DNA from 3 places in the Virgibacillus sp. MG-45 genome. Region 1 is predicted to be linked to each of the others. Evidence: predicted binding sites of a transcription regulator. Region 1 holds the regulator's gene; each other region holds the start of a gene.

Region 1 (7,243 bases):
AGCTTCATCGTTCATCATTGTTTTGTTAGAGCCCGCTAAATCTGCACTTCCTCCAAAGAAGAACGGTACATGCTTCGCAATGGCATTTAACACTTTTCCTGACGATGCCCTTGTAGCCAATGTATCTTTTCCTGATTCAAAGGATGGCAGCTCTTTTTCCCAACCTGCTGGAAGTTCACCTTTAATGGCTAACTCCAATTCCTTTGCTTCTGTCGGATATTTTTCTTTATATGCATCAAAAAGAGAATTCCAAGCGTTTTCTGCTTCTGCTCCTGGGTTCACAATTTTATCGCGAAAATCATGATAAACTTCTTCTGGAACATGAAATTCTTCATGTGCCCAATTATAATATTCTTTTGTTAGTTTTACTTCATCTCCCCCTAATGGAGAACCATGAGAAGCAGCTGAAGCAGATTTATTTGGTGAACCGTATCCAATTACTGTTTTAATTTCAATCAATGTTGGCTGCGCTGTATTTTCCTTTGCAGCTTTTATTGCTTTTCTCAGCTGGGCGATATCATTTCCATCCTCTACACGTAATACCTGCCAGCCGTATGCTTTAAAACGTTCCTCTGTATTATCAGAGAATGATTGATTTAAATCACCATCAAGGGAAATGTCATTTGAATCATACAATGCAATTAATTTTCCTAAACGTAAATGACCTGCTAAAGAAGCGGCTTCATGTGAAATACCTTCCATTAAATCGCCGTCACTTACAAGTGCATATGTAAAGTGATCGATAATGGAAATATCCGTTTTATTATATTTTGCAGCAAGATGTGCCTCAGCCATCGCCATTCCAACAGACATCGCAATCCCTTGTCCTAATGGTCCAGTAGTAGCTTCAACTCCATCTGTATGATGTACTTCGGGATGACCTGGTGTTCTAGACTCCCATTGGCGGAAATTCTTCAAGTCCTCCATTGTCACATCATAGCCTGCTAAGTGTAACAAGCTATACAACAGCATGGAACCATGACCTGCAGACAAAACAAACCGATCTCGGTTAAACCATTTTGAGTTTTTAGGGTTATGCTTCATAAAGTCTGTCCACAACGTATAAGCCATTGGCGCGGCTCCCATTGGAAGACCAGGATGACCGGAATTTGCTTTTTCAATAGCGTCAATTGATAGTGTTCGAATTGTATTAATAGATAGTTGTTCAACATTATTTCCCAAGGTATATACCCCTTTCCGTGTAAAAGCTTCTAGTATCTACTTCATCTTATAACGAAACATAGGACATAACAAGCGAAAACACGATGCAAAAGAATTTGCAGCTCCAAATCGTGTCTTTTTCTTGATAAATTATAAAGAATAAAAAAAGCTTACATCAATTCTTTTTATTTCTCTCCTGTAAATCTCGAACCTTTTGAGGTGTAACATCATTTCCAGCAGGATCAATTACAGTCATTGTTTTAAATTGGTTTTTAAAGGATTTTCGAACATTTTTTAGGTACTCTTGCCTTAATTCCGCTTGTTCCTCTTTTTCGGCATTTGTGAGTCCCTCATTCTTTGCCTTCTTAGCAAGAAAATTGATGCGTTCTAACTTTTGTTTACTTATCATGTGGTCTATCCTCCTGTTAAGGCAGATTGACTCCAACGTTAACATGGGTGGAGTCGTCAAATTTAAAAAAGCACGAACGATAAATATGTTCCTGCTTTTTTATCATAACTTCCTACTTATTTATATTCAAGTTTTTTGAAACTCTTGATATCGGCGATGTACCGTTGCCTTGGAAACATCAAAGCCCATCCCCTGTAATATAGTAGTAATTTCCTCGAAGGTCATCTTTTGTGCTCGTAAACGCACAACTTCTTGAATCGGAAAATCCTTTCTCTCCCGTCCTGGAGCTTGATTCCGATTCGTAAGATTTTTTGCAGGATTAAATCCTTTGTCCATCGCCCTTTTTATGCCACGTTTAATTTTTTCGTTATGAAGCTTTCGTTGATATTCCTCTACAATACCGACGATTTTGAGCACCATAGAATCCGACTCGGAAATTTCCAATTGTCCATCGTGATAAATAGAAAATATTGGTATGTTCAGCTTTTGTAACTGATGAAAAAGTGCAATTTTAGTATTTCCTCTTCCAAGCCTTGTCTCGTCCTGAATCAATAAACAATCTGCTTCTCCATCTGCAAAATCATCAAGCATATCAAAGATGCCATCTCTCCCAATTTCATATCCACTTGCTCGTTCTTCAATAATTCGAACGATTTTAAAGCCTTGCCTTAAAGCAAGCTGCATTAATTCTTCTTTTTGCCTAATTAAAGAACTTTCCTGTGTTTGTTTATCTGTGCTTACTCTACAATATATGATTGCTCGCAATTTAATAATCTCCTAGTTGCATTATGCTGTGATGAGTGAAAAATACAAAAATCCTAACGTTAATCCAAACGTTACGAAATATAGCAAATCAGTTCTTGTCCATTTTCCAAACATATTATCAGCCCTTTCATCAAAATAGAACCTTTGTTCTGTTACTTGTAATTATAAACAGAACATATGGTCTTGTCAATAGATTTTTAGAACGAATGTTTGCATTTTGAGATGTGAAATGGTAAACTATCAATAGTAAATATATGTGCGAGGTGTTCCTTACATGATAAAATTATCAAAAAGACAGCAAGCCATTCTCGACTTTATTAAAAGTGAAGTTCATCTAAAGGGATATCCACCTTCTGTTCGAGAAATTGCCGAAGCTGTTGGCTTAGCATCTAGCTCTACAGTTCATGGGCATTTATCCAGATTAGAAAGTAAAGGATTTATTCGACGAGATCCTACAAAACCAAGAGCAATTGAAATTCTTGATTTTTCTTCAGAACCGAGTATTCCAAAAGAAGATACATTATATGCCCCATTAATTGGAAAAGTAACAGCAGGGATTCCTATTACTGCAGTCGAAAACATTGAAGAGTATATTCCGATTCCACGATCTAGCGCTAGCCCAGAAGATAATATATACGTGCTAGTCATTGATGGTGAAAGTATGATAGAGGCTGGTATTCTTGATGGTGATATGGTAATCGTAAAACAACAAAACACGGCTCAAAATGGAGAAATTGTAGTTGCGATGACAGAGGATGATGAAGCAACGGTGAAACGTTTCTTTAAAGAGAAAAATCACATCCGCCTTCAACCGGAAAACGCAACAATGGAACCACTCATTTATCAAAATGTTTCTATTTTAGGGAAGGTTATTGGACTATATCGAAATATCCATTAATAAAAACGAGTTAGGTATTTTATATACCAGCTCGTTTTTATGTTTGGCTCATTTTAACACTTTATATGATTCTTCACTTACATACTTACCATTTTTATATCCATTTAATTCCTAACATGAAACATTCCTAATTAGCACAATTTAATTGTATGTTCTTATTAAAATGGGCTTAGGAGTGGACAGATGAAAACGTTTATTTACTTCCTTTGTGTTTTAATTATATATATTACCTTTCCTTTTATATCATATGCTGACACAAAGGATCGTTTCGATTATGAAAAAACAGGAAAGGTTTTTTGGGAGGTGGATACCGATGATAAAATTGTGGCGATTACCTTTGATGACGGACCCCACCCTGTATACACACCTCAGATTTTAGATTTACTTAACGAATACAATGCGAAAGCCACATTTTTTGTTACAGGTGAACAAGCAAAGACACACCCGCAACTTATTTATCGTGAGCATATAGAAGGACATGAGGTTGCAAATCATACCTATCATCATCTTTCAATTCCTAAGGATAGCAAAAAATTACAAGACGAATTATATAATACTTCATATACCATACGAGAAATTACTGGTAAAGAACCAGCGCTCTATCGGCCTGTTGGGGGCAATTATAATGACTTAATTATTAACACAGCTATTGATAGTGGTTACTTAGTTGTTTTCTGGTCATGGCACCAGGATCCAGAAGATTGGAAGAAACCCGGTACAGATAAAATTGTAAACCATATTAAGAAAAATATTACTCCTGGTGACATCATTTTATTACATGATTCAGGAGGAGATCGTCGGCAAACGGTCGCAGCATTAGAAAAAGTATTAGCATTTTTTAAAGAAGAGGGGTACGAATGCTTAACTGTGTCTGAAATGCTAAAAAGAACAAATGCGATTCCCTTTGAATAATCAATTAATGAAAAAAGGATGTGGCTTTATGGAGTTTCCTGTTATTCATACAAATATATGGGATGGCCTTATCGCTGTCCCTCTCATCGTGATTATTACACAGCTATTTAAATTTTTCTCTATCCCCCGGCAGTACTTCCCAACTATTGCCGGCGCGCTAGGGTTTATCATTTCCATATTTTTTAGCCACCGACACAACTTATGGGCAGGAATTTTTATGGGCGCGTTTTATGGGGCTGCTGCTGTTGGAACGTATGCTTCATTAAAAACAACATGGCAAGCATTTAAAAGAAAACGAAAGGATAAACATTCATATTAGTATTATTGATATGGATGTAGTTAACAATAAATTGCTACTACGCATAGCGAGATTTGTAAGATACACAAAAAACCCCCAAAGGAAAACAGATTTTGAGTTATCATCTGTCTACCTTCAGAGGAATTTAACTAATACTGAACAGTTCATTTTTCATTTTTTATTCCGTGAAACAAAATATTAGTATACTTCTACCTGCCCCATCATACCATTATCTTCGTGTTCGAGAATATGACAATGATACATATATTTCCCCTCTTCTGGGAAAGTGACGAGCAATTTTACTCGTTCGCCTGGCTCTATAAGAACACTGTCTTTCAAGCCTCTTTCATTTGGATTCACTTCTCTTCCATCACGCGATATAATTTTAAACTGGGTACCATGAATATGGAATGGATGGATCATTCCTCCCATATTGTCAGGCTTATTATAGACTTCCCAAACTTCCGAGACGCCTTTCTTCTGTCGCAGATCAATTCGATTAGGATCAAATTTCTTTCCATTAATAGTAACCCTATCCATCATTCCAAACAATTCGATCTCCTTGGTGACTGGTAAGGATTTTTCTTCTTCTGAAAGGACAGAAGTATCATCAGTCCAAGATATAGATTCTTTCTCTCCTTTTCCTTTATCAATATCCAAATTAAAAGGCAACAGAGCATTATCTTTTTCATCAGTAATGGCGATTGGCTTATCTGTGTCCATTGCTGAAAAATCAATTAAAATTTCAGCGCGCTCGGATGGAGCCAGTGTAATCTCCTCTGTTTTTACTGGCTCATACAATAATCCACCATCTGAAGCTATTTGAGTAAATGCGGCATTATTACTTAAACGAAACGTGTAATTTCGTGCATTCGAACCATTAAGAATTCGAAAACGCATCAGTGGTTGTGTTACAGTTAATCTTGGATTGTATGTACCGTTTACGAGCGATACATCCCCAATCGTACCATCACTGTTCATGAGCTTCTCAAAGTCAAGTTGTTGATGCTCATCAAAGAGACGATCCTGAAATATGAGCGGAATATCATCTACTCCATAATTATGAGGCAATCCAGTAGCTACACGATCTTTCTCTTCCACGTAGAGCATTCCCGCAAGCCCTTTGAAAACTTGTTCTGCGGTTGATTTATGTGGATGTGGATGATACCACAGCGTCGCTGCTGATTGATCGGCTTTTAAGGTGACGATTTTACTTTCACCTGGCTGGATTAGATCGCTCGGACCACCATCTTCAGTTCCTGGTACTTCAAGACCATGCCAGTGAAATGTTGTTGGTTCATTTAACGCATTCCTGACTTTCACTTTAACAGTTTCTCCCTCTTTAAGCTGTAAAGTCTTCCCCAAAAAATTTCCATTATATCCGTAAGTTTTAGTTTGTGAACCATCAAAAAATTGCATCGCTCCCTCTTGAGCGACCACCTCATAATCGAATTCTGCGTCCTTCTGTTTTTCTAACAGAGGTGGTATTACTAACTCCTTAGTTCCTTCTGATGCTTGAAGAGAAGGGACATTGTTATGATCCATGTGACCTTCCATACCTTCCACGTCTCCATTATCCATTCTTTCTTCATGTTGCATTTCTCCGCGCTCCGTGCCTTGTTCATCTAATTGCTGGTTTGTTGGAGTGTTTGTGCAGCCCACTAATACTAACAAAAGTGCTGCAAATGACATTACCAATTTTTTCATTTTCTTGCTCCTTTACGTATACGCTCTGGATAAACTATTTTTTTACAATCAAGTATTAGGTAATATGATCGCCAATAGGCGAATTCTCTCAGTTTACTGATGATAGTTCCAAAGCTTTTTGCCAGTTGATGCTATACTCTTACATATACGAAATTTCGTACTACAACAATTTAATAAAGTAATACAATGTTTTCTCCATCCCTTCCCATTTGTTCCTTCGCCATCATCATATCGAATAATTATCAAGAAATAGTGCAAAATAACAACATCGTACATAATTCTCTAGAAACTAACAATCAATTCTTATTCTTACTGAAAGGAATCCGAGTTCCATTTCTTTCCTGATGAATCTGAATAAATGATGGTTATATTTCCTGTTGTGTCCAGATTGAAATCAGAGAAGGATTTCATAACGTAAACATGCTATCAGACGAATTAGTGAAATAATCCTATAAAACGTCTCAATGCCTATTTGAACGTACTTTAACGAAAATTGAAATATATCCATTTTTATAGACAGCTTATAATTCAAAGTATTTTCCTCTTTAAAACCAATACATTAATGTATCGAAAATACCAATAATAAGTAGTATACTCCCAGCAATTTTATTAGTAATAGCCCCTATTTTTCTGCTTTTCTTCATGACTATCCCGCTCATACCGAAATACGAAATCAGATAGATTACCACCAAAAGCGGGAAAGTAGTTCCAATTCCAAATACGGATGGCAATAGCAAACCATATGACGTGGTCAATACAACAGGCATTAATGTCATGAAAAATAGTACAAACATCGTTGGACAAAATGCCAATGTAAAACTTACTCCTAATAAAAAACTTCCTAAATAGCTGTCTTTTATCTTCTCAGGTAACCTAAATGTACCAATAGATTTATTTAATTTTAATATCCCAATCATTAATAACCCAATTATAATAAGTAACGGACCTATTACTTTTCTTAACATCGGAAAGAATTCCACTAAAGTACTGTTCACTTCATTTCCCACTAACCAAATAATGAATCCTAGGATAGCGAAAACTAGAATCTTTCCAGATATAAATAAATATATATGTAACCAAGGAACTCGACCGA
Region 2 (7,243 bases), on a different contig from region 1:
ATACTGAATTAAATCAGAAGAAAGATTACCCAATTCGAGTGATGATCAATGAAGGAAGTGCATCAGCTTCAGAAATATTAGCAGTTGCGATGAAAGAGATTGGCTATGACGTTGTTGGAGCGACGAGTTTTGGGAAAGGAACAGTTCAGCAAGCAGTTCCACTTGGAGATGGCAGTACAATAAAACTAACGTTTTATAAATGGCTTTCACCAAAAGGAAATTGGATTCATGAAAAAGGCGTCGAACCTACAATTGAAGTAAAACAGCCAGATTATTATTATGCAAATCCAGTGCAGCTAGAGAAAACGTTAACTTATAACCATACTGGAGAAGCCATTGAAAACATTCAAAGAATGCTAACGGGTTTAGGCTATGACACAGCACGTACAGATGGTTATTTTAGCCAAAAGACAGTAGAAGCAGTGAAAGCCTTTCAAAAAGACAACGATTTAAAAGTGACAGGCGATGTTGATTCAAAGACAGCTGGAATGGTCGAGGCAAAAGTAGTTGAAAGCATTCGTAACGGAGAGAATGATATGCAATTGGAGAAGGCTTTAGATTCTTTATATAAATAATTAATATAGCTGTTCCAAGGTGAAGGCTTTCCTTGAAAGAAAGATGGTTTCTCATTTAACTTTTAAGGATAATCACTTTGGGACAGCTATTTTTTCCCAGTACTATGATATAATAAAGGTTACAATTAAGTAGGAAATATTCGTTTGACTAGCGAATAAACGATGTTTTCCATTGCTACTTCACGGAAGGTGATCATATGTTTGAAACAGGATTAATTGAAGCTGGGAAAACAATTGGAAGCGTATTTTTAAACCCTCTGTCTTATTGGCTTCTATTGTTAGGGATGATATTAGGATTCAAACGAATAAAAAAAGAGCGGAACCATTTTGGCACAAAAGTATTCGATGTTTTTTCAGAGTTTAAGAATACATGGATACTTTCTGTTTGCTTTGGGATGATTCTATCCATAGTGATGGTTGGGATTGGAGTCGTATTTTCATATGAAACTGTGCTTGTACTAAGTGGAATTATTATTTTATTTTCATTAATTGCTGGCTTAACGCTGCTTTCTCCTGCTTATACAATTGGTGTGCTTTTTTTCATTCTATGGCTGGCGCCATTTATTATGGAGTACCAAACCTTTTTTACAGCTGATTTATTTTCCGAGGTTAACTTTACAGGCATTGTTATTTTACTTGGTCTCCTTCTTTTTATAGAAGGCTTCTTATACTTTCGTGTTCGTAGAAATGAAACCTTTCCAGAGCTCTCTTTGAGCAGTAGAGGAGGGTGGATTGGACAGCTTCGAATGAAGAAAATCCTGTTTCTTCCTTTTTTGCTTGTTGTACCAACAGGAATGATCACACCATTCGCTTCCTTCTGGCCTTATTTTTCAGTAGGAGATGAACAGACATTTAGCATTATTATTCTCCCATTTGTCTTAGGAATCGAACAAGTTGTAAGAGGAACACTCCCGGAATTAGCAGCAAAAAGGATGGCTAAGCCTCTCTTTTTACTTGCGTCTATCGTTCTTGTGCTAGGATTTTTAAGTATGTATGTGACGTGGCTAACACTTCTTGCAATTGTCTTTGCTGTTGCAGGTAAAGAGTTTATCAATTTTCGATATCGTTCGGATGAGCAAAATAAAAAGCCGTATTTTTGTCAAACTGAAAAAGGAATAACGGTTTTGAGTGTTATTCCAGGTACTCCTGCTTCACGTCTTGATATTCAAGTAGGTGAAATAATTTCGAAAGTGAATGGAATTAAAATAAATTCAGCAGATCAATTCTATGAAGCGCTTCAGGAAAGCAGGGCTTCCTTTAAATTAGATGTGCTTGATGAAAATGGCGAATTACGTTTTGTGCAAAGCGTGTTGTATGAAGGGGAGCATCATGAGCTTGGTTTACTTTTTGTAACAGCCCCACATCATCAGAAAAGCATTCAACAGGTTGTCGGATAATAATGAATTAATAAGCAAGATTTTCATCTTGTTGCTTGTTTATCGAACAGAATCAGACTAGATTCACCCAATAAAATGAGAATTATACTAGCGTTAGCCTAATATAGGCTAATGCTTTTTAGTTGAAATGGACAAAATAAGATTTTATGCTCATGGATACAAATAAAATTAAAATTAACATAAAAAACGAATATTTGTTCGTCTTTTATGTTAAAATAGAAATGCATCTATGATAAGCTGATATTATTCAGGTGATCGGAGGGACGATTTTTGGAAAATACATTTGAACTCGTATCTGCATATAAACCACAAGGAGATCAACCAAAAGCAATCAAGGAGCTTGTGGATAAAATTTTAGCAGGACAACGACATCAAACCTTACTTGGAGCAACAGGTACAGGAAAAACATTTACTGTATCAAATGTAGTGAAAGAAATTAATCGACCAACATTAGTAATCGCACATAATAAAACGTTGGCAGGCCAATTATATAGTGAGTTCAAGGAATTTTTCCCGAATAATGCGGTGGAATATTTTGTGAGCTATTATGATTATTACCAGCCAGAGGCATACGTTCCTTCTACAGATACGTTTATTGAAAAGGATGCGAGCATCAATGATGAAATTGATAAACTAAGACACTCGGCAACATCGTCATTATTTGAACGAAGTGATGTATTGATTGTTGCCAGCGTCTCTTGTATATATGGTTTAGGGTCTCCAGAAGAATATGGAAGTCAAGTGCTTTCATTACGAATGGGTATGGAAAAAGATCGTGATCAACTCCTACGAGACCTAGTTGATATTCAATATGCTAGAAATGATATTGACTTTCAACGTGGAACGTTTCGCGTCCGTGGTGATTCTGTTGAAGTTATTCCAGCTTCACGTGAGGAGCATTGTATTCGAATTGAGTTTTTTGGCGATGAAATTGATCGAATTCGTGAGGTAGATGCTTTAACAGGGGAAATTATTGGTGATCGGGAGCACGTAGCTATTTTTCCAGCTTCCCACTTTGTTACGCGTGAGGAAAAGCTGAAAAAAGCGATTACTAATATTGAGAAGGAATTAGAAGATAGACTAAAAGAGCTGCGCGAACAAAATAAGCTTTTAGAGGCACAGCGACTTGAACAGCGAACAAATTACGATATTGAAATGATGAATGAAATGGGCTTTTGTTCGGGTATAGAGAATTATTCTAGGCATCTTGCTTTTCGCGAACAAGGTTCTACACCATATACACTGTTAGACTATTTTCCGGATGATTTTCTAGTTGTTGTAGATGAATCACATGTTACTCTGCCGCAGATTAGAGGAATGTATAATGGTGACCAAGCTAGAAAACAAGTATTAGTTGATCATGGCTTCCGCTTACCTTCTGCTCTGGATAATCGCCCATTGACATTTGCGGAGTTTGAAAAAGCAACTAATCAACTCATCTATGTATCGGCAACACCTGGTCCATATGAGCTAGAGCATTGTCCAGTAATGACCGAGCAAATCATTCGTCCAACTGGTCTATTGGATCCGCAAGTAGAAGTTCGTCCAATTGAAGGACAGATTGATAATTTAATCGGTGAAATTAACAAACGATCTAAAAAGAATGAGCGTGTACTTGTCACGACGTTAACGAAAAAAATGGCGGAAGACTTGACTGATTATCTAAAGGAAATTGGTATTAAAGTTGCCTATCTCCATTCTGAAATCAAAACGTTAGAACGAATTGAAATTATTCGGGAGCTTCGGGTCGGAAAATATGATGTGCTTATCGGTATTAATTTACTTCGAGAAGGCTTAGACATTCCCGAAGTATCTTTAGTAGCAATTTTAGACGCTGATAAAGAAGGCTTTTTGCGCTCAGATCGTTCCCTAATTCAAACAATGGGACGTGCTGCCCGTAATGAAAATGGGCGCGTAATTATGTATGCAGATAAGATTACGAAATCCATGCAATATGCAATTGATGAGACAAATCGCCGGAGAGAAAAACAAATTGCTTATAACGAAGCACATGGCATCACACCACAAACTATTAAAAAAGAAGTGCGGGATGTTATTCGTGCTACCGTTGCTGCAGAGGATACTATCCAGTATGAATCTAAAGCAAAAGAGCTAACGAAGCTGACGAAGAAAGAACGTCAAAAAGTGATTCAAAACATGGAAAAAGAAATGCGAGCAGCTGCAAAGGCATTAGATTTTGAAAAAGCAGCAGAGCTTCGTGATATCATATTGGAACTAAAAGCGGAAGGATGACGGTTGCATGCCAAGTAAATCAATAAAAATTCAAGGCGCTAGGGCTCATAACTTAAAGAACATTGATATTACCATTCCCAAAAATAAATTGGTCGTATTAACCGGACTATCAGGGTCAGGAAAATCCTCCTTAGCTTTTGATACAATTTATGCTGAAGGACAACGTAGATATGTAGAATCACTTTCTGCTTATGCGCGCCAATTTTTAGGGCAAATGGATAAGCCGGATGTTGATACAATTGAAGGACTATCCCCAGCGATTTCAATAGATCAAAAAACTACGAGTCGTAATCCACGCTCTACGGTAGGAACAGTAACCGAAATATACGACTACTTACGTTTGCTTTATGCTCGTGTTGGTCGACCGACATGTCCAAAGCATGGAATTGAAATAAGCTCACAAACGGTGCAGCAAATGGTGGATCGAATTATGGATTATCCAGAGCGTACACGGATCCAAATTCTTGCCCCAGTCGTTTCTGGCCGAAAAGGTGAGCATATTAAAACGATTGAAAAGCTAAAGCAGGAGGGTTATGTTCGTATCCGTGTAGACAAGGAAATGCGTGAGGTAACAGAGGAGATTAACCTCGAAAAAAATAAAAAGCATTCGATTGAAGTTGTTGTGGACCGCATTGTCGTGAAGGAAGGCGTAACTGGACGGCTAAGTGACTCATTGGAAACAGCGCTTGAGCTAGGAGAAGGTAAAGTAATCGTCGACATTATTGGAGAAGAAGAGCTTACATTTAGTGAAAACCACGCTTGTCCCATTTGTGGGTTTTCAATTGGGGAACTAGAGCCTCGTCTCTTTTCTTTTAATAGTCCGTACGGGGCATGTCCAACCTGTGATGGACTTGGTACAAAGCTGGAAGTTGATTTGGATTTAGTGATACCAGATTGGGATAAAACCTTAAATGAGCACGCCATTGCCGCGTGGGAACCAATTAGTTCAAAATATTATCCACAGCTATTAAAAAGTGTTTGTGAGCATTACGGGATTGACATGAATATTCCGGTAAAGGATATTCCTAAAACACAAATGGATAAAATTTTGCATGGAAGTGGTAAAGACAAAATCCGGTTCTATTATGTGAATGATTTTGGTAATGTGCGAGACAACACAATTGAATTCGAAGGTGTGCTAAAAAATATCGCGAGACGGTATCGAGAGACTTCTTCTGACTACATTCGTGAAACATTAGAAAAATATATGGCACAGAAAAATTGTCCATCATGTAAAGGATATCGATTAAAAGAAGAAGCATTAGCGGTACGCATTGATGGAAAGCATATTAGTAAAATTACGGATTTATCTATAACAGAAGCGAAGTCCTTTTTTCAACAATTGGAGCTTACTGAAAAGGAAACGCAAATTGCACGATTAATCCTAAAAGAAATTAGTAATCGGTTGGACTTTTTAAATAATGTCGGATTAGACTATTTAACGTTATCTCGTGCAGCTGGAACACTTTCAGGTGGTGAGGCACAGCGAATTAGACTTGCTACACAAATCGGTTCAGCACTAACCGGTGTTTTATATGTATTAGATGAACCGTCAATTGGACTTCACCAGCGTGACAATGATCGATTAATCGGAACATTACAAAGTATGCGTGATCTGGACAATACACTAATTGTAGTAGAGCATGATGAAGATACGATGCTTGCAGCCGATTGGCTTATTGATATTGGTCCAGGAGCTGGAGAGCATGGTGGAGAAATTGTTGCAAGTGGTACGCCTGCAAAAGTAATGAAAACGAAGAAATCACTAACCGGTCAATATTTATCTGGACAGAAATATATTCCATTACCAGCAAAGCGAAGAAAAGCAGATGATCGTCATATTGAGGTTGTTGGAGCATCAGAGAATAACTTAAAGAATGTATCCGTTCAATTCCCAATAGGATTGATGACGGTTGTAACAGGGGTTTCCGGGTCAGGTAAAAGTACGCTCGTGAATGAGATATTATATAAATCATTAGCAAAACATCTTTATCGTGGAAAGCAAAAGCCTGGAAAGCATGAAACAATAAACGGTTTAGAGCATATTGAAAAAGTAATTGATATAGATCAATCGCCAATTGGGAGAACGCCGCGTTCTAATCCAGCTACCTATACAGGCGTGTTTGATGATGTTCGTGACGTTTATGCGCAAACAAATGAAGCAAAGGTTCGCGGATATAAAAAAGGACGTTTTAGCTTTAATGTGAAGGGCGGTCGCTGTGAAGCGTGCCATGGTGATGGTATTATTAAAATTGAAATGCACTTTCTTCCAGATGTTTATGTACCTTGTGAGGTTTGTCATGGCAAACGCTATAACCGTGAAACGTTAGAAGTAAAATATAAAGGGAAGAACATTGCAGATGTGCTTGCCATGACGATTGAAGAAGCATTAGAGTTCTTCGCAAACATTCCAAAGATTAAACGAAAGCTCCAAACGATTTATGATGTAGGATTAGGGTATATCACGTTAGGACAGCCGGCAACGACATTATCTGGTGGAGAAGCACAACGCGTGAAGCTTGCTAGTGAATTGCATCGTCGCTCTAACGGAAAGTCATTTTATATTCTTGATGAGCCTACGACAGGCTTACATGTTGACGATATTAAACGTTTAATAGCTGTACTAGAACGCTTAGTAGATAATGGAGATACCGTATTAATCATTGAACATAATCTCGATGTAATAAAAATTGCTGATCATATTATTGATCTTGGTCCAGAAGGCGGGGATCGTGGAGGACAAATTATTGCAACAGGAACCCCAGAGCAGATTGCAAACGTAAAAAAATCACATACAGGACGTTATTTAAAGTCGGTTTTAGAACGTGATTTAAAACGTATGGAAGAAAGTCTTTCTGAAAAAGAAAAGCTCGTAAGTAAATAAACTGGTAGTCGTAACCACCAGAAATTTAATTAAACATAACAGAATGCAAATAAATAGGTCAGTTAGATCATCAATTATTCGATGAACTAACTGACTTTTTTTATTTACTAGATTTTTGTCAAGCCCTTCTTTGT
Region 3 (7,243 bases), on a different contig from region 1:
CTCCGTCAACCATTAGTCCAAGCTCTCGGAGGTTTGTGCCGTGCTTCATGACACCAGCATCGGTTCCCATTGCAATTTTAACACCTGCACGGTACGCTTTTTGAAAGCTTGCTTGGTGCTGTTCGATTACTTCCTTTGATTTTTGCACAGCTGTTTCTGGCATTCCTGTTTCTTTGGCCGTTTCTAAAACTGCCACCGGTGCGAGCAAAGTAGGCACTAAATAAGTTCCGTTTTCCAGCATTAATTCAATTGCTTCATCATCGATAAATATACCATGCTCGATCGAATGAATTCCTGCTCGTACCGCATTTTTTATTCCTTCTGCTCCCTGTGCATGTGCCATTACTTTTATCCCTTTACGGAATCGTCCTTCTTCTACAATGACCTTTAACTCCTCTAAGGAAAACTGGGTGAATTCTGGATGATCGGTTGCACTTAATACACCGCCCGTTGCATGTACCTTGATAACCTCAGCACCAGCCCGTAGCATTTCTCTCGTCTTTCTTCTAACTTCTTCGATACCATCACACTTCCCATTTGGCATACCGGGATAATCTGATGGCAAAATGTCCATTTCCTTTCCAGAGACCGTATAACCATCCCCATGCCCACCTGTTATTGTTAAGGCATTAATGCTTAGCTGTAGCCTCGGACCAGGAATAACCCCCTCCTCTACAGCCTTTTTCACGCCTAAATCGGTTCCAAGGGCATCTCTTACAGAAGTGATTCCCGCATGTAAAGTCGTTTTTAAATATTGCGCGGCTTGATAATACATAAATGAAAATGGAGTTGCTAATCGTTCCGCTAATGGGGAATATTCCATCATCATATGTACGTGTGTATCAATCAAGCCTGGCATGATCGTACCACCTTGCGCATCAACAACTTGTTCTTCCCCCTTTAATTCATATCCATCTTCAGGTCCTGCATAAGCAATGTAGGCTCCTTCAACAACTACTAGCCCCTTTGAAATTGGTTCACCACCATTGCCATCTATCACTCGTCCATTTTTAAATACGATTGCCATGCTATGTCCTCCCTTATATAGAGTAAGCTTTTTATAATCCTATGCTGCTAAGCAGCTTCTTATTTTCAATTAAAGATAGAGCTATAATGTTTGTACTAATATACCTGCTAACACAACCGAAGCTATCGTAACTGTTGTAAAACCACCAATAAGCATCGGAGCTAAAAGTTCATTAAAAATGATGGAGGATTCCTTTTCATTTCTAGCTGTACTCCTGCTAACTTCTTCACAAAGAATGTAATCACCAGGAAAACCAAATAATGCTGTCAACGCTACAGGCATTCCTTTATATGGATGCCATTTCACTAATTTCGAGGTAACATATCCACCAATAGTTATGCCAATTGTACCGATAACAAGAATAAGGACAATGCTTGGAAGATTTTCTAATACATCTCCTGGAGTAACATCTGCCATCGTACCAATCACTACAAAAATGATACCAATCATCGTAATCGTAAACGAATTTGCCTTCTCAAGTGATTTTTCCTCTAATAATCCAAGCTTTAAACCTACAATCCCAATTGCTAGACACCATAGACTATAATGAATAGGGGTAACGCTTCCTAATGCTACACCAATTCCCGCACCAACAAACACATAGAACAGCTTTAAAGTCATACTTGATTTTAGCGGGTCTAAGCCTTCAGCTTTCTTTCCGCCTTCTATCTCATCTACTTCCTTTACCATTGGAACAAATGTCCCTTTGTCCATTTCCTGAATAATTTTTGCTGCATACCTTCGCATAAAGCTCATCGCAATTGGCATGCCCATCACACCTTGAAATGCTACGATTAATGCTGGAATGATGACCAAGCTTGATAAGCCGATTTCTGTTAGCTTTTCCGAAGTAATAAGTAATGCAATAATGCCTCCACTAATTGGACCAACTCCCGCCACCGCTGTTGGATAATCAAAGACCAACGGTACAATCGTTAATATTAAAATCCCTGATACAATTAGTCCGCCTAGAGCAATGAGAACCGCTTTTATTTGACTCTTTAATAACGAGAAGGGAATTAACGTACCCATGTGTGTAATAGCTGGTCCGATTAAAATAGCTCCAAGTGCAGGCAACGTAGATTTTTCTAAAATATCCGTTGGAAAAACCCCTGTCCATACACATACAAGAAAGCCTACCATGGCAGTGAGCAGCATCGGAATTCTTGCCCTTGAAATAATGGAAAGCCACTCTCCAAATGCAATTAGTGCGAAAATCATTACTGTAGCAATTAGTGGATTACTAAGCATGTAATACCCTCCTCATGTTGCAATTTTTAAAATATTGTATGTAATATATCACCCTCTACTTTATTTGTCTATTGTTTTTTGACTATTTTTTATTAAGAAAATATTTTTGTTATTTTGAAAGCGGTTGCTTTGTTTTTTATTCCCAAATACGGATTTAATTAGATTGATACAAGCCTTTTCCATGCACCATTTTTTCCCATTGGTAGTTCGATCTCTTCTTGGTATAATAAGAACAAATGTTCTATTTTTGGAGGAGATAAAATGGACTACACACGTTTTCCTCGTCATGATGTACTTTGTATTGATATGCGTTCTTTTTATGCAAGTGTTGAAGCGATAAAGCTTGGACTTGATCCAATGAAAGCATTACTTGCAGTTGTTGGAGATCCAAGCCGATCAGGCAGCATTGTTTTAGCCGCTTCGCCTGCTTTAAAACAAAAATACGGGATAAGTAATGTAAGTAGATTTTTTGAGCTTCCAACCGATGATCCAAGCCTCGTTATCGTTCAAGCCCATATGGCAGATTATGTTGAAGTCTCACTTGCTATTACAAGGCTCCTCAACAATTATGCGCCTAAAGAAGCAATTCACCCGTATTCGGTTGATGAGGTTTGGATTACAGTGGATGGCTTACAAAAGCTCTTCGGGGATGTACATCAAATCGCGCATACCATTAAAGAAGATATCCTGCACTCTTTTGGTATTACATGCTCTATCGGCATCGGCGATAATAAATTTCTTGCTAAGGTTGTCATGGATCTCCACGCAAAGAAAACTGGCATTGCCGAGTGTCGATATGAAGATGTTGAAAATAAGCTGTGGCCCGCTCCAATTGAAAAAATTTGGGGGATTGGCAGTAATATGAAGCGAAATCTTAATCGAATGGGAATTATTACCCTCGGACAATTAGCAAAGACCGATCTACAGCACTTAAAAAAACGATATGGCGTAATGGGAGAACAACTCTATTGGCATGCCTGGGGGATTGACTTAAGCCCTGTCTTTGGAAACTTTACGAAAACAGAACAAAAAGGCTTTGGACATGGAATGACCTTATTACAAGACTATTCCAAGGAAGATATTCCGGTTTGCATCCTTGATTTATGTGAAGAAGCCTGCCGACGAGCACGAACTGCAAAAAAGGTAGGAAAAACGGTCCACCTTGGTGTTGGCTATTCGAAAGAGGTTGGTGGTGGCTTTAGCAGATCCCGATCCCTCCTCCTTCCAACAAACACCACCATGGATATGTACGACGTTTGTATGCAATTATTTCATCAGTTTTATGATGGACATAGTAGCATCCGCCGGGTGTATGTGACACTTGATAACTTGTCTGATGACAATGAAACACAGCTCAGCCTTTTTCAAGATACAAGTAAGCGTAAGGATATTGGATTCGTGATGGATCAGATTCGAGATAAATATGGATATACCGCCATTTTAAGAGCTTCTAGCTACACATCTGGCGGCATTGCAATCGACAGAAGTAAAAAAATCGGTGGTCATTTTGCATGACCACCGATTCGTTATTTTTAGCTTATTACTTATTCTACTTCATTTAAACGAGCTTCAATTGCTTCCATGATTTCGCCCGCTTTTTTCCAATCCCCTTCAGCCATTGCCTCACGATAAGCCTCAAATTGCTGTGAAAGCTCCCGCAACACATCTTCTGCACCAAGAATCGGATCTGTTTGTTCCTGTGAATCTTCCCCTTCATCCTTTTGAGGAGGCTTTTGTTCTGTCGTACCATTACGATCTGGGTTTATTAAATCAAGGATTTTTTGTAATGACTTATCAAAGGTTTCTTCCATTACAATATGATCCTCATAAGCCATGATCACTTGCTTTACTTCAGGAAGCGATGTTTCATTGGACGACTCGATATAAACCGGTTCTACATAAAGCACCGTATCCTCAATCGGAATAGCTAGCAAATTACCACGAATCACCTTAGATCCACCTTGTGACCATAAGTTTAATTGCTGTGAAATCACACTATCCTGGTTAATTCGATTTTCAATTTGCTGTGGTCCATAAATATTTTTCTGCTTTGGAAAACGGTAAACGAAAATCTCGCCATAATTTTCTCCATCATTTCGTACACCCATCCATGAAATCATGTTCTGCCGTTTTTTTGGCGTGTATGGCATCATAAGGATAAATTCTTCTTCATCATATTCTGGTAGCTTCATCGTCATATAATATGGCTCCATTTGAATATCCTTATTAAAATATTTCTCTGTCGGGAATTGCCAATAGTCTTCCCGATTATAGAAAATTTCTAAATTAGACATGTGATACGTACCATACATTGCTGCTTGGATTTTGAATAGCTCCTCTGGATAACGGAAATGCGCTTGCACATCAGCAGGTATTTTCGTTGTAAACATATCTGGGAAGATGTTCATATATGTTTGCAGCAATGGATCCTTTCCGTCAACCACATAAAAGCTCACTTCACCCGTATAGGCATCAACGACAACCTTCACAGAGTTTCGCACATAGCTTTCATTTCCTTTATGTGGCTCTGAATAAGGATAGTTATCAGCAGATAAATATGCATCGAGCATCCACGCCAAGCTTCCATCCTCGCGAACGAAGATATATGGATCCTTGTCATATTTAAAGAATGGTGCAATACGTTTTACACGATCCTTAATATTCCTCGTCGCTAATAGCTGACTTTCCTCTGTTACCTGATCGGAAATTAACATACGGAAAGAGCCTTCATGAATCGCGAACAAAAATCGGTTTATTCCTTTTAATGGAATACCCGCTTTCGCTTCATAACGATTTGTCTGGTTCTCATCACCAGATGGATAGTCAAATTCATCCACCTTTGAGTTTACTACCACGTTCGGATAGGACTCTTCCCCAAAGTAAATTTGCGGACGTTTTACATCCATCACGCCTTCTGGCGGCAGGTTTTTCAACATATATTCCGGCTGTCCCTGTGAGGTTACTTTATTCACATGACTCATTGCCACTCCATAGCCATGTGTATAGCGTAACGTGCGGTTTCTCCAAGTCTTTGCTTGATCTGGAAGACTATCCGTATTCATTTCCCGAACACCAACAAAAACCTGTTCATACTTTCCATCAATTTGATAGCGATCGATATCGATATCATTAAACTTATAATACGTTCGAAACGTCTGAAGCTGATTATAAATATCAAGTAATGGTCGCGAGTCATTAATTCTTACATTATTGACTGTCAACGCGTTCCGCTCTACCATCGCTTCATCTAAAGAATGATTACCTGGATGTTCCTTTTCCTTAATGTTATCTAGATCATAGGCAGCTCGGGTGAAATTCAAATTATGCTCTAAATAGGGCTTCTCTTTGGTAAATTCATTTGGTGACACAATAAAGTTTTGCACGACAATCGAAGCCGCCTGCCCAACGATGACTAAGCCTACATATGCAATTACCGGCACTACCATTGCATGTAGCTTGCCACGAACAAGTGAAACAATCATCCAAATCGTTCCAATAATCGCCACTGCCGCTAATATATAAGCCTTCGGAATATTGATTACTTTATCCGTATAGCTTAATCCATGAACAACACTATCCTGAAAGATATTCACACTGTTTGTTAGCAACGTACCATAAGGTGCAAGCAAATGAAGACCTGCTAATAACACACCAATAACTGCTAATGTTATACCTAAATGAAACTGAGCGGATCTACTCTTTAAGTACATATTAAAAACAGAGTATGCTCCAATTTCAATAAACAGGAAAAAAATACTTAAACCTAGCAATACATACAAAATAAATTCCACAAATGGTAGGACGAAAATATAAAAAGATATATCCATGTTAAAATATGGATCCGTCTTCCCAAAGGAAGCATAATTTAATACTTTTAAAGCCGGCTCCCAACCAACCCCTTGAACGATCATACTACCAATTAATCCAAGAAATAGCGCAATTCCAAGCATAATAAGCGTGCTCGGTTTACGATATTGGATTACTGGTGGAACCTTCTGCGGGCCTAAATGAGTCATATACGAGCGGCGAATCCAAAACAAGGTAAAGTAACTGACTATCGCAAACAAAATGAAGCCTGCTACACCAAGCATGATTTTACTAGAAAAAATAGTTGTAAATACGTTACTAAAGCCGAGTGAATCCATCCAAATATAATCAGTAACCCACTGGAAGGAAATCAGGGCAATAATAATTAATGCGAGCAAAATGGCTACTATAAAGCCTATTCGCTTGCCTACTCGTTTCATTTTATGTAACTGCGTAACGTTGATGTTTCCATTAAAATCCAATACTGTTCCTCCTAAACAATTCTATAATTCCCTTTTACTATCATACCAGAATTCAGAAAGACTTTCTTACTTGTAATACGCAGCAATTAAATAAAAGTTTCAATAAAATAAAACTTCATTTAGGATAATAAATGGTTCTCGAAGATCATTTTATATAACATAGGTGATCAATTGCATAAAAAGGCAGGAATCATTGCTTTTTTCGTGTATAATAGCTTTAAAATGAAAAAGGAGCGTGCATACATTGGCTAGATCAAAAGCAGCAAAAACACGAAAGAAACGGGTAAGAGAAGGAAGACTTGACCCAGAATTGATGCGAAGCCCTTATGCTGAGTTAGACTTACGAACAAGAAAAACGAAAAATAAAAAAGACCTTATTTATAAGATCAAACATAAGAATCGTCCTTTGCAACAGCGGGATAACGATTCTTTTTTTATTGTTATATGCACCAATCTCAATGCTTGGTAGCTTGACTAATTTTTTATAAAACAGAATCCGATTTTTCATTTTTTAATTGGGAGTAACTTCATTATCGCCAGCGAATAGCCATTGTCAGCTTACAGCACTCTACTTCGCCTATATCTGCTTCCAGTCGAATATTTATCCCATCTGGATTATAGTCAATTACCGAACGGGAGCTTATACCGGTTGATTTAATAAGACGCTGCACAGTCT

What was found. Region 1 encodes LexA, which represses DNA repair genes until DNA is damaged. Its sites were predicted from a motif close to CGAACATATGTTCG; they were not measured.
Region 2: uvrB (excinuclease ABC subunit UvrB) is a predicted target of LexA. The motif match lies at 2,160-2,173, and genes of this name have one in related genera.
Region 3: SPK86_RS00920 (DNA polymerase IV) is a predicted target of LexA. The motif match lies at 2,508-2,521, and genes of this name have one in related genera.

What each region holds. Positions count from the first base shown of each region.
Region 1 covers NZ_JAXOFU010000005.1:66,907-74,149, forward strand. Annotated here, with positions in the region: gene tkt (transketolase) at 1-1,182, opposite strand, end outside; gene SPK86_RS07115 (DUF896 domain-containing protein) at 1,337-1,570, opposite strand; gene SPK86_RS07120 (YneB family resolvase-like protein) at 1,697-2,335, opposite strand; gene lexA (transcriptional repressor LexA) at 2,610-3,233, shown strand; gene SPK86_RS07130 (polysaccharide deacetylase family protein) at 3,417-4,145, shown strand; gene SPK86_RS07135 (hypothetical protein) at 4,174-4,464, shown strand; gene SPK86_RS07140 (multicopper oxidase family protein) at 4,642-6,150, opposite strand; gene SPK86_RS07145 (urease accessory protein UreH domain-containing protein) at 6,696-7,243, opposite strand, start outside.
Region 2 covers NZ_JAXOFU010000004.1:90,334-97,576, forward strand. Annotated here, with positions in the region: gene SPK86_RS05845 (S41 family peptidase) at 1-575, shown strand, start outside; gene SPK86_RS05850 (PDZ domain-containing protein) at 773-1,972, shown strand; gene uvrB (excinuclease ABC subunit UvrB) at 2,243-4,225, shown strand; gene uvrA (excinuclease ABC subunit UvrA) at 4,233-7,109, shown strand.
Region 3 covers NZ_JAXOFU010000001.1:176,272-183,514, forward strand. Annotated here, with positions in the region: gene SPK86_RS00910 (metal-dependent hydrolase family protein) at 1-1,027, opposite strand, end outside; gene SPK86_RS00915 (hypothetical protein) at 1,109-2,278, opposite strand; gene SPK86_RS00920 (DNA polymerase IV) at 2,540-3,793, shown strand; gene SPK86_RS00925 (UPF0182 family membrane protein) at 3,823-6,567, opposite strand; gene SPK86_RS00930 (hypothetical protein) at 6,812-7,036, shown strand; gene SPK86_RS00935 (hypothetical protein) at 7,098-7,243, opposite strand, start outside.